DNA from 3 places in the Bacillus sp. ISL-35 genome. Region 2 is predicted to be linked to each of the others. Evidence: riboswitches for the same ligand, from Rfam matches in the RefSeq annotation. Region 2 holds a riboswitch; each other region holds the start of a gene.
The links. A riboswitch is a leader RNA that binds a small molecule or an ion and turns the genes downstream of it on or off. The one in region 2 is predicted to bind cyclic di-GMP.

Region 1 (4,182 bases), on a different contig from region 2:
GCATGGACTCATTTAAGCCTAAGCCTGCAATTATAAAAAGCAGCGGCCGAATCGGACACTGCCATATCTGTCATTATTTCGCTAATTTTTTCATCGCATGGATTTGGCCCAGATGGTAGGATTCGTGGAACAAGGCCATATTAGCCAATTCACCAAACGTCTCCAGTCCGAGAAAAGGCTTTTTCAGCTTCTCGTCCAGCATGGAAGCCGGGATCTCTTTGATTCTTCCAAGCTGTGCTTTTAATTGATCAGTCAATAGCTCGATAGAAGGAACATCGCCAGACCAGTCAGATGGACGCGTACCATTTCCAAATAGCGCTATGTAATTCTCAGGGAGATGATTTGATTTTTTTGGGTATCCCATCATGAATTGTTCTGCCACCGTCAATACATGCCCGATATGCCAGTGGATATTATTATTGAAGCCCTCTGGCTGAAAACTCGCCTGCTCCGGATCCAAACCCTCAATATGCTTTAAAAAATTTCCTCTTGTTAATTCAAACTGTTTAAACAATAACTCGCTCATAATTCCATTCCCCTTTCCTGCTTGTATTCATCTTATGTTTATTCTATGTATTTCCAATATATGTGACAAGGAAAAGGCATTATTAATAATACCTATAAGGGTATTTTATCCATAAAAGGAAACCCGCTGTCAAAATTTGTTCAAAACATTATGGCTGATATGTGTCTTCACACTTTATTCACAGATTTCCATTTATTGCTTTGATATTTTATAAGTGTAATCATTATATATTTTTGAAGGGAAGCGATTTAGATGTTCGCTAAATGGTTAAGGGAAAACAATATTGCTGCTGGCCTGTTGACTGTAATTCGTGTATGGCTTGGTTACAACTGGATGACTGCTGGTTGGGGAAAATTGACTGGTGAAGGATTTGACGCAACCGGATTTTTAAAAGGAGCTGTAGCCAATCCTGTGAAAGGTCCAGACGGACACATGGTGTATGGATGGTATGTAAACTTCCTTGAAAGCTTCGCGATTCCAAACGTCGATCTTTTCAACTTTATCGTTCCGCTTGGTGAATTCCTTGTTGGTCTGGGATTGCTCCTTGGATGCTTAACAACTGCTGCCATGTTCTTCGGACTTGTCATGAACTTCAGCTTCTTCCTTGCAGGTACTGTATCTCATAACCCAACTGACATCTTCTTCGGATTCGTCCTTCTATTCGCTGGCTACAACGCTGGCAAATACGGTCTGGACCGCTGGGTGGTTCCTTTCATCCGCAAGACTGTTTTCAAACAGACACCGGAACCAGCACATAAAACTGCTTAACGCGTTATAGATAAAGCCCTCCGCCAACTATGGCAGAGGGCTTATTTTTATTTTGAACGTTCCTCAACAGATTTGAGCAGGATTTTTTTGCGGAAGCCGCCGCTTCGATTCTTCTTCAGCTGGCGCATGAACTCCACTTCCGATTCGGTGATCCCCCGATGGTCCGCAATCGCATAGACCACCTCAAGCAAGTCTACTATTTCACTCAGCAGCCTGTCCGTGCCCGCATTCCGGAATTTTTCAACTTCCTCATTGAATTTTTCCATTAGCTTTTCACTATAGGCACTGCCTTGCAAAACTTCATATTCAACTTTCTTGCCTTTATCCTTCATCAAATCCGGAAAATAGTCCCTTACGAGTTTGTTGTATACTTTTTTTTCCATGACGATTCCCCTTTTGCTGTCTTACTGATAAACATAACCTTAAATCTGCAGCTTCAAACACCTTTCGTAAAATCCCTATGATCATCATTGAATGCACTGCTATCGATCCATCTCTTTTGTTACAATGCACCCTCCTGATGAAGCCATAGGAAAAGCCTGTGGTCACCGCACCACAGGCTTTCATATTTTAGTAGTTTTCAAACTACATAATCTTCCGTTAATTTACTGCAGGCATTCGATAGATTTTCAAGGCATTCCCTTCTTAACTTCTCGTCACAGATGAAATCATTCCGAAGTTCTTCCTCCAGCTTCGTTTGAATCTGCTGAATTTCTTCCCGGAACCTTTCCCTTTTTTCAACATCAGATAAATGAAACTCAATCTCCCGTTCAAAGTACTCTACCGTCCCAAACAATACAGTCAACGTTTCCTCCACCTTCCATCAATTTTTTTAAAAAAATCCTTTGTCCTAAAAACAAAACCTGCCAAATGGATTATTTTCATTCGTCCTGTCAAGATACTTAAGTATTATTTATCCTCTCTCACAATCGGCAAACGTGAAATTTAGCTGTTTTTGCTTTATTGTGCAGTATGGAACAGGAAAAAATAAAAAATCCCCCAAAAAGACGGCGGATTTCCTTTGGCAAACAGTCACCCAAAACCATTCACCGATATCTTCAATTCTCATCCGATCTTTTATTGGCAACCCGACGATCCTAGCAGCGTGGCCTTAGACTCGTGGCTTTGCGTCCTCACCTTTCGATAAGTTTGCCTTTTTCAGTTCTATTTAAAATATAAAACTTTAGAACCATTCTTTCAACAAAATTCGCCAATTACTTACAAAGATGAGTCTATTTTCCTATAACTTTATGATTGCAGGAAAAATACATTTATAAAACGATAAAAAATCGACGGTGAGGACAGTGTTTTGTCTGAAGTCTGCCACTACTTTTACTGGAATCTTTGTTTTCACAATGTAATATCCCAGCAATCTCTATGTAAAGTTCGGTTGTTAGAATAAAAAGAAGAAGCTTTATTACAGGCGAATGGCAGGAGGATCCTTATGGAACAGCATGTTAAGCAGTCGCTAGATGATTGGAAAGCAGAAATTGAAGAGATTCTTAAAGAAATTGATGCGGAGTATGACGAAGTTAAAAATGAGCTGAAAGTGTATACATATAAATTCAACATCACAAAGCAGGTTGTCCAGTCGACAGTTAATCCAGACCTGAACAGGAAGATACGTGAATTGTATCATCAGCCATTTGAGGAGAAATTCAACGATTTGAAAGAGTATATCAAGGAGTTGGAAGAAAAAAAGCGAGTCTTCCAGATGTTCACCGATAAAATCGACAAAGTGACAGAAAAAGAGGATGCGCCGCATTTTGCAATCGCGCAAACTGAATAAAAGGAAAGCCTGGCTGATCAGCCAGGCTTTTTTTATGCTTATTTCTTCCACCATGAATCAAACATGGAAGCTGGAACATGCCGTTTATGCTCTGAAGCAAGATATCTGCCCTCAATTTTGGCAGCTGCTGCTTCGTCGATCTGCTTTCCTTCAAGATAATCATCGATTGCTTCATAGCTGACGCCAAGCTCGGTTTCATCCGACTGCAACGGCTTATTGTCAAGAAGGTCGGCGGTAGGCTCTTTCAGATACAGCCTTGCCTCTGCGTTCAATGCCTTGAGCAATTCCCTGCCCTGCCGCTTGTTCAAGCCGGAAAGTGGAAGCAGGTCTGCTCCACCGTCTCCGTATTTTGTGAAAAATCCGGTTACTGCTTCTGCAGCATGGTCTGTCCCGATCACCAGCAAGCCGTCTTGCCCGCCGATCGCATATTGAGTGATCATCCTGATCCTTGCCTTTGCGTTTCCTTTGTTAAAGTCCGTCATCTTCTCGCCAATCGCTTCCTCGAACTGGGTATTGAAAGTGTCGACAGCAGGCTGGATATTGAAAGTGATCGTTTGGTCAGGCTGGATGAAGTCCAGCGCTTTCTGTGCATCATCCTCGTCTTTTTGCACCGCATAGGGAAGTCTGACAGCCACGAAATTGGCCTCCTGGCCTTCTGACCGCAGTTCCTCCGCAGCCATTTGTGCAAGCTTCCCAGCCAGAGTGGAATCCTGGCCCCCGCTGATGCCAAGAACGAATCCTTTCGCCTTTGATGCAAGCAAATATTCCTTCAAAAAATCGATTCTCTTCCTGATTTCCTGCTGGGGATCAATTTGCGGCTGCACATTCAAATCTTCAATAATCTGCTTTTGCAAGCTCATGATAACCCTCCTAATTCACGAAAAACTATTCAAAAAAGAGCATATCCCTTCTAAAGTCCAAAGTCCAGATTTTCGTCAGAAAACCTAACATCCTAATACCAAAAATGCTCATGTTTATTTTACCCATTACCATTGTGGACGTAACATTTTGTCTGCCAGGATTTTTTTGCTAGACTATAAATCATAGTATTAACGCGAATTAAATTGGAGGCATTCATAATGGCAACCCATGAAAAGTT
Region 2 (4,182 bases):
TTCTTACATTGCAATCGATCGAAACGGTGAACCCGATTTTGAATAATAAACAGTTACTCGAAACGTTTAAACAAAACTTTAAATAAGCGAGGTACAGCATGCTGGAAAAGTGGCTTGAATTTTCACAGGAAGTAATAGAAGCGAAGAACACGGGTAAACCGGTCGTTGCGCTGGAATCTACGATTATATCACATGGGATGCCTTATCCACAGAATGTCCAGACAGCAAGGGAGGTAGAGCAGATTATCCGTGAAAATGGGGCAGTTCCAGCAACGATTGCCATTCTCGATGGGAAAATTAAAATCGGCCTCTCGGATGATGAACTGGAATACCTGGGCCAGAGCAGCACTGTCGAAAAAGCCAGCAGACGCGACATGGCGTATCTTTTATCAACCGGGAAAAATGGAGCAACAACAGTAGCTGCCACAATGATTTGCGCAGAACTGGCAAATATAGAGGTATTTGTTACCGGAGGGATTGGCGGTGTGCACCGTGAAGCGGAGACAACGATGGACATTTCTGCCGACCTGCAGGAACTGGCGAAAACAAATGTAGCTGTTGTGTGTGCAGGCGCCAAGTCAATCCTGGACCTCGGGTTGACTCTTGAGTATCTTGAAACCCAGGGTGTACCTGTTGTTGGCTATTGCACCGATTCACTGCCAGCGTTTTATACACGGACAAGCCCATACAATGTCAACTTCCGCCTTGATACGCCCGAATCTGTCGCAGATATGATCAGAACCAAATGGGATTTGGGGCTCGATGGCGGAATCGTCGTTGCCAACCCGATTCCTGAAGAAGATGCAATGGAAGAGAGTTTCATAGCTGGAGTGATTGAAAAGGCGCTTTCAGAAGCCAAAGAAAAACAGATTGGCGGAAAGCAGGTGACTCCGTTCCTGCTGGGTAAGGTTAAAGAACTTACGGAAGGAAAGAGCCTTGTTGCCAATATCGCGCTTGTCAAGAACAATGCCAGGGTGGGAGCGAAGATTGCCGCCAGTCTCTGTAAACAAAGAATCAGCCTTTAAGGCTGGTTTTTTTGTTTGAAAAAGTAGGTCTAATATGCAGCCTTGAATGGTATTCTATAGTACTCGTTATTTTTCTTTTTCGCTATGGCTCTTGAATTTCATGAAATCAAGATAATAGGAAAAGTCTTCTTTGCTGATCCCATTTTTTATTGCTTCGTCAACAAGTCCGATCCATTCCTCATCAAAGGAGACCGGATCAGTCCTTTTTGTTTGTTGCCCCATCAGGTTTTCCACAGACGTATCCAGATTGTGGGCAAGTCGTGATAAAACCTGAAGCGATGGATTTTCCTGAATGCCTCTTTCGATATAACTGAGGTAGGACTTGGAAACATTCGCTTTTTGAGAAAGTTCGGTAATAGAATAGTTTCTTTCCAATCGCAATCTTTTAATCTTCTCTCCAACCTTCATCTGGTTATCTCCTTATAATCAACTATATTCATTATAACGAACAATTATATTCTTTAAAAAACACGAAATAGTGTGATAATCGGAGATATTTCTTAAAAAAGAACGATTTTTGTTCTTTTTTAAGAAAATTCGCCTTATTATGGACTTTTTCAAAAATGGTTCCTCTGAACTATACTCGAATGGAGTATTGGAATGTCAATGTGAAGGAGGCAAATGGCATGTACAGAAAAAACTGCGATCGATGCAAACGTCCCTCGTTTAGCAGCAGTGAACAGGGTGAATGGCTATGTCCGGTTTGCGGCAATGATTTAACAAGGTACCCGTTTTTCAATGCCATCAGCCTTGAAAAAGTGGCTATAAAGCATCGCTGGAAAAGGCCTGCTTATCCACAAACTTCACTGTCTAAGGGCCCATCAGCAGATTTATGGGGGTGATTTTAAAAAAAGAGTTCAACAATTAGAGATAGAATGCGACAAAAAACATCAGTAAAATGATTTAAATTTTCAGAAAAATAAGGTTTTAGCCTATGATTTTGTAATTGTTTGGAAGAAAAAGAAGGATATTTACAGGGAATCGCCGACAAATACTTACATGTTAAATATATAGAACAAGGTACAATGACATTGGGAGTTAAGAAAAAAGAATCAGAAAAAGGCAAACTGGTTGAAAAGTCAGGACGCAAAGTCACGGATCTAAGGTATAAAGTGCTAAGATGGCCGGACTGCCTGGAATACTAACTGTATTTTGGGGGGAAGAACTTGATTAAAGAACAGGTAATTTTCGAAGAACTGGATACAGAATGGATGCAGCTAATAATGGAAGCATTGGAGATGGGAATAAATAAAGAGGAAATCAGGAAGTTTTTAATGACAAGCGGACAGGAATAAAGCAATCATACATAGAACATCGTCAAATAATCGGGCAGCTCATTACAGAGGTGCTTTTTATTTTGCGAAAAAAAGGGACAGCGGGCAGGCTGTCCCTTACAAATTATTTATTGTTTAGTCTCCATTTGTTGAACTCCAGAAATTCACGGAACTGGTCCTTGCTGATTCCGGAATCCATTGCTTCTTTCACAAGATTAACCCAGTCAGAATCAATATTCTCCTTATCGACTTGTTCATGGATCAACTGATCAACTGGAACATTCAGGACTCCAGCGATCTTTTCAAGAAATTGAATGGATGGATTCGTTTGCAGGTTCCGTTCCAAAGAGCTTAAATAGGATTTTGCAACGCCAGCTTGCTCAGCCAACTCGGATAGGGACATTCTTTTTTCTTGTCGAAGTTTTTTGACGCGTTCACCAATCACAGTATCCACACACCTTGTCTATTTATAGTTATATCATAACAAATCTGATAAAATAGTTCCATATTAAGAACACCTTACAGAACAATTATAAACAATCTTCTCGATTTTTGTGGTGTTTTTTTTATCAAAAGGTTGGGAAAAAAATAGTCACTATAGTTATCGGCAGTTTTACGGTAAATTTTTATAAAATGCAGACAGGATAGTTCATTATATTCTTTTAATCGAAAAAAAGGTAAAATGGTAGCAATCAGACAAGGTACGGGTGATGATATGCAGAAAAAGTATTTATTGATTTATGAAGAGATCGCCAAACAAATCCAGGAGGGACATTATCCTGCCAGAACAATTTTGCCATCTGAAAATGAATTTGCGGATATGTATCAAACATCGCGCGAAACCATCCGCAAAGCACTGAATCTTCTCGCGCAAAATGGCTTCATCCAAAAAATCCGCGGCAAAGGCTCACTCGTGCTCGATTTAAAAAGGCACCAGTTTCCAATCTCCGGGTTGATCAGTTTTAAAGAACTGGCTAAAAATATGGGCGGCAAAGCGAAAACAACGGTGGATGAGTTCCTTCTCGAACAGGCAGGACGGGACATTGCCAGAGAATTGAATGTTGATAATGACGAGATGATCTGGAAGGTGAAGAGAGTCAGGCATATTGATGAAGAACGAGTCATCCTCGATAAGGATTTTATCGTCGAAAGGCATGTGCCTGGGCTGTCACGCCAGAAATGTGAGAATTCGATTTTTGAGTATATTGAACAGGACCTGGATAAAAAAATTAGTTTTGCCAAAAAGGAATTTACGGTTGAGGAACCAAATGCAGAGGATCTGGAGCTTCTGGATATGGAAGGATTCCATGCGATTGTCATCGTGAAAAACTATATTTATTTCGATGATGCGACCCTTTTCCAGTATACCGAGTCAAGGCACCGCCCCGACAAGTTCCGGTTCGTGGATTTCGCCCGACGTATGGATACCCAGAACATATAAAAAAAAGCTGCCATTGACAGGCCCGGGTGACCAGGCTGTCATTAGGCAGCTTTTATTAGTGTTTCGGGTATTTTCCGACAAGATGGATGGCGCTGATGATTCGTTTATTGATCCAGGTCCTGTTATCCTGGGTGTTAAGCTGTTCAAAAACCATCTTGCGGCCGTCTTCCGTAGTGACATAGTGGCTTGGAAGAGTGTTCAGGCTGATAGCGATGATATCATTCCGGCATTTCTGGCAATTGCAGAAAGTCTGGTAATCCGGGCTCATCATCAACACATTGACAAGAGTGGAAACCACTTCTTCCATTACATTGATATATCCAAATTTCATGGTGCTCCTTCTCTCCCTATAGATGTCCTAAATAAATTATAGACGAATTACGCCAAGATAAAATCATTTTTTTGCTATCGATTTAAGATAGGTCTATTTACACTTTTTTAT
Region 3 (4,182 bases), on a different contig from region 2:
ATTGCACACTCCCATTCAATATTAATTCAAAAATAAAGAGGGGAATCTCTTCCCCCCTCTCCTTTAGTTACTGATTGGCTTTCTCATTCTTAATCCTGTACCTGCTGCCATAAGAAGGAAGCCTACTATATAGAACATCATATTGCTGCTTTCTCCTGTTTTTGGAAGTACTTTTCCGGACCAGTTTTGTTTATCGTACCCTCCGGAATTATTATCATTATTGCCAGTTATTCCGGTCTCATCATCCTTGTCAACATCTGTCTCATTGCCAACATCAGTCTTATCATCAGCACCGAGGACTGCTTCATCAATTTTCAAATGAAGAACCTGGTCTTTCAATTCAAAAGAGAGCATGCTAAGCGTGATAAATTTGGTCGTTCCATCCTCAAACTCTAGTTCTATCCCCTTGATATTGGTAACATCTAAACCGTTAGCGAAAATAAGTTTCCAGAGGTTGTTAATCCGGGTGAGTTCGATCTTCTCGCCGCCTTTAATCACCAATGTCAACTTGACTACTGTTTTAATATCCAGATTAAGATTGATATACAGTTCTTTAACTATTTCAGTAACATCTGGTGATTCTCCATCTTGGTCGGAATCTTCGTCGCTATCTCCTGTTCCATTCCCTGGTTCTTCTGTATTATTATCCTCAGGTACTGTACAGTCCTCAATCCAATAATTAATTGACCCTTCTGCTTCTACTCCAACTCTAAGGTCTTCGATTTTATAGACTCTTTCAACGCCTGATTCAAATACAAGCTTAAATTCCGTGATATCATCCTTTGCAAATTCACCATCATCTTTGAGCTTATAGAGCGGGGAGTTACCTGGGTTGGACATTTCTTCCCACTCACCATTTAATTTAACAAACACACTCTTAACTGGAGCAACGCAGTTTTTCAGATGGAGGTGAATCTCTGTGCTTTTGTTGCCATTCTCTTCACCGTTATCATCTCCTGGTTCCTCTGTGCCTACACCAGGGTTCACTGTCCCGTCGCCTGGCTCTTCAGAAATGTCTTCTTCGTCAATAGAGCAGCTCTCAAGCCAATAGTTAATGGATCCTTCCGCTTCTTTTCCTACCCTAACTTCATCCATTGAATATATTTGTTCAGTTCCTGACTCAAACGTAAGCCTGAATGCAGTAATATCATCCTCTACAAACTCACCGCCATCTTTCAGTTTATAAAGTGGCGAGTTACCCGGGTTTGACATCTCTTTCCAAACTCCTTTTAACTCGACCGCTACTTTTTCAACATCTTCTGGGCAGTTTTTCAAATGCAGGTGGATTTCTGTGCTTTTATTGACATTCTCTTTAGGGCCCTCGATAGATGCCATGTCTTCCATATCGTTTTCTTTTTCTTCTTGAGCGGCATTGGCATTTTCGTCTTGACTTGAACCATCTTTTGCTGATTGATTCGATTCATCTTTTCCGTCTGGAGTTGGGTCATGATTTTGTTCTTGAGTTGTTGCCTCTTTTTCTTCTTGAGTTGAGTCATTGTTTTCTTCTTGTGTTGAGTCACCATTTTGTTCTTGAGTTGTTGCCTCATTTCCTTCCTGAGTTGATTCATCGTTCTCTTCTTGTGCTGAGACATCATTTTGTTCTAGACCTGCCTCAGCGTTCTCTTCTTGAGTTGACTCGTCATCCACTTCTTGGTTTGAGTCATTGTTTTCTTTTTGAGTTGCTTCTTTGCTTTCTGCTTGATTTGAATTCTCGGCCTCGCTTTTCAATTTTGTGTATTCTTCCTTATCTAGTGACACACCTTCATTTTCATTAGCGAATGCCGGTACTGTTAGTGAAAATAACATTAGGAATGCAATCGAGACTGCTGATAATTTTTTCATAAAAGTCGTTTTCAATTTCTCGTCCCCTTTTATATTGGTATTGAAAATTTGCTCGTAAAAATAACTGAATATTCAGTTATTTAAAATAATGTGTATCCTCCTTTCCGTAAAAATTCACCTATGTTTAGACAAAAAAAGCCGCCTGGAATAATACTTTTTCCATGGCGGCTGGACGGTCATAGCTGCATTTTCGCAGCCTTAGACTCCTGGCTTTGCGTCCCTGCTTTTCAACAGGTTTGCTATTAGCATGAATGATGTTTTTTGTTTATGTAAAATATTCCTCGGCTTCCTTGTCTTACATTTTTAAGAATTACCACAGTTACCCAGCAGGTTAAACATATAGTCCTATTAAATTTTTTGGTAAATTTTTCTCCTAATGTATTTATCACCCGTAAAAGGGGTCCTTTTCATTATTTTTTTCTTTTTCCTAATGGTTTTTATAAGATCATTGTCCTGATACAAAGACAAAGGACCCAGGGTTAATCCCCCGGGTCCTCATTCATTTATAACGACATACGATAGATTTCCACTACGTCGTCTTTATTCATTTTTGCAAAGTTGCCAAATTCACCGTTTGCCATTGCTTTATCGGCCATCAAATCGAGTTTGCTGTCATCAATGTCATAATCAGCAAGTCTTGATGGTGCGCCGATGCTGTTCCAGAATTCACGCAGCTTTTCGATTCCTTCCAACCCGGCTTCTTCGTCCGTCCGGCCTTCTGGATTCACGCCGAAGACTCTGACAGCCATTTTTTTGAAACGTTCTGGTTTTACCTTAAGGTTATGCTTCATCCAGTTCGGGAACAGAATCGCCAGGCCGCCTCCGTGAGGGATATCGTATACCGCAGATACAGCGTGCTCGATATTATGGGTAGCCCAATCACCACGGTAGCCCATATTCAGGATGCCGTTCAAGGCCATCGTTCCAGCATAAAGGATTGTTGCACGGTATTCATAGTTTTCCAGGTCATCAAGCAGCTTTGGAGCTGTTTCCATCACAGTCAACAGCAGAGATTCACACATGCGGTCCTGGAATTCCGTGTTCTCGGTCAGATGGAAGTAGTGCTCGAAAACATGGGACATCATGTCGACAATGCCATAAATCGTCTGGTTCTTCGGTACTGAAAAAGTATTCACAGGATCGAGGATCGAGAATTTCGGGAATGTTACCGGGCTTCCCCAGCCGTACTTTTCATTCGTTTCCCAGTTTGTAATGACAGAACCGGCATTCATTTCTGAGCCTGTAGCTGCCAAAGTGAGCACGGTTCCCAACGGAAGAGCTTCAGAAGCAAAAGCTTTCTTGGTAACCAGGTCCCATGCATCGCCATCATATTTTGCTCCGGCAGCGATAGCCTTCGTGCAGTCGATGACGCTGCCTCCGCCTACTGCCAGAAGGAATTCGATGCCTTCTTCTTTGCAGATCTTTACACCCTTCTGGACAGTAGAAAGCCGGGGATTCGGTTCTACACCAGAAAGCTCGGATACTTCGGCTCCCATTTCTTTAAGAGTGTCCATCACAGAATCATAAAGTCCGTTGCGCTTGATGCTTCCGCCGCCATAAACCAGCAGGACCTTCTTTCCGTATTGCGGAACTTCATTTTTAAGTTCCTCAAGCTGGCCTTTGCCAAATATCAGTTTTGTTGGATTGTAAAAAGTAAAGTTGTCCATTTAAATCACCTTCCTCTAGGATATTATGTTCTTTTTCAAAACGCATTGCAAAAAATACACTCCTTAATGTTCTCTAATGTGCCGCAAAAAGTTACAACTTTTTTTAGAAGGGTAGGAAAGAAATATAGGGCGGATGAATAATTCATATCGTGCTGAAACATTCTATAAAAGAACAAATTTAATTTAAGGAGGAAACATCCATGAGCGGTATTCAACGTGCAGCACTTGTTCTTACCATAATCGGGGCAATCAACTGGGGCTTAGTCGGATTCTTCCAATTTGATCTTGTTGCAGCAATCTTTGGCGGCCAGGATTCAGCGTTGTCAAGAATCATCTATGGTTTAGTCGGACTTGCCGGTTTAATTAACATTGGACTTCTTTTCGCGCCTAGCGAAAGAGAGGAAAGAGCAGCAGAACCGCGCGCTACCCGTTAGAAACCAAAAACCCGCCAAGAGGCGGGTTTTTTATCGTTTTATGATAAAACTTTCTTGATTCGCTCGATGGCCCAGTCCAGTTCTTCCTGGCTGATGACAAGCGGCGGTGCGAAACGGATGACTGTATCATGCGTTTCTTTGCACAGCAGGCCTTCTTCTTTCAATTCTTCACAATATTTGCGTGCCGGTTCTGTCAGCTCGACGCCGATGAACAGGCCGCGGCCGCGGATATCCTTGAT

Region 1: another riboswitch for cyclic di-GMP. It lies ahead of J7E38_RS12955 (hypothetical protein); the one in region 2 lies ahead of J7E38_RS12055 (anti-repressor SinI family protein).
Region 3: another riboswitch for cyclic di-GMP. It lies ahead of J7E38_RS08820 (LPXTG cell wall anchor domain-containing protein); the one in region 2 lies ahead of J7E38_RS12055 (anti-repressor SinI family protein).

What each region holds. Positions count from the first base shown of each region.
Region 1 is NZ_JAGGQK010000008.1:4,802-8,983, reverse strand. It holds gene J7E38_RS12970 (DinB family protein) at 74-526, opposite strand; gene J7E38_RS12965 (DoxX family membrane protein) at 779-1,294, shown strand; gene J7E38_RS12960 (nucleoside triphosphate pyrophosphohydrolase) at 1,342-1,677, opposite strand; gene J7E38_RS12955 (hypothetical protein) at 1,875-2,099, opposite strand; cyclic di-GMP riboswitch class I at 2,374-2,458, opposite strand; gene J7E38_RS12950 (hypothetical protein) at 2,739-3,083, shown strand; gene nadE (ammonia-dependent NAD(+) synthetase) at 3,122-3,943, opposite strand; gene J7E38_RS12940 (lactonase family protein) at 4,163-4,182, shown strand, end outside.
Region 2 is NZ_JAGGQK010000007.1:133,361-137,542, reverse strand. It holds gene J7E38_RS12070 (carbohydrate kinase) at 1-86, shown strand, start outside; gene J7E38_RS12065 (pseudouridine-5'-phosphate glycosidase) at 102-1,025, shown strand; gene J7E38_RS12060 (helix-turn-helix domain-containing protein) at 1,092-1,433, opposite strand; cyclic di-GMP riboswitch class I at 2,077-2,162, shown strand; gene J7E38_RS12055 (anti-repressor SinI family protein) at 2,192-2,320, shown strand; gene J7E38_RS12050 (helix-turn-helix domain-containing protein) at 2,424-2,744, opposite strand; gene treR (trehalose operon repressor) at 3,015-3,740, shown strand; gene J7E38_RS12040 (late competence development ComFB family protein) at 3,796-4,071, opposite strand.
Region 3 is NZ_JAGGQK010000004.1:572,406-576,587, reverse strand. It holds gene J7E38_RS08820 (LPXTG cell wall anchor domain-containing protein) at 64-1,857, opposite strand; cyclic di-GMP riboswitch class I at 2,003-2,093, opposite strand; gene J7E38_RS08815 (iron-containing alcohol dehydrogenase) at 2,346-3,509, opposite strand; gene J7E38_RS08810 (DUF378 domain-containing protein) at 3,710-3,943, shown strand; gene J7E38_RS08805 (ornithine--oxo-acid transaminase) at 3,982-4,182, opposite strand, start outside.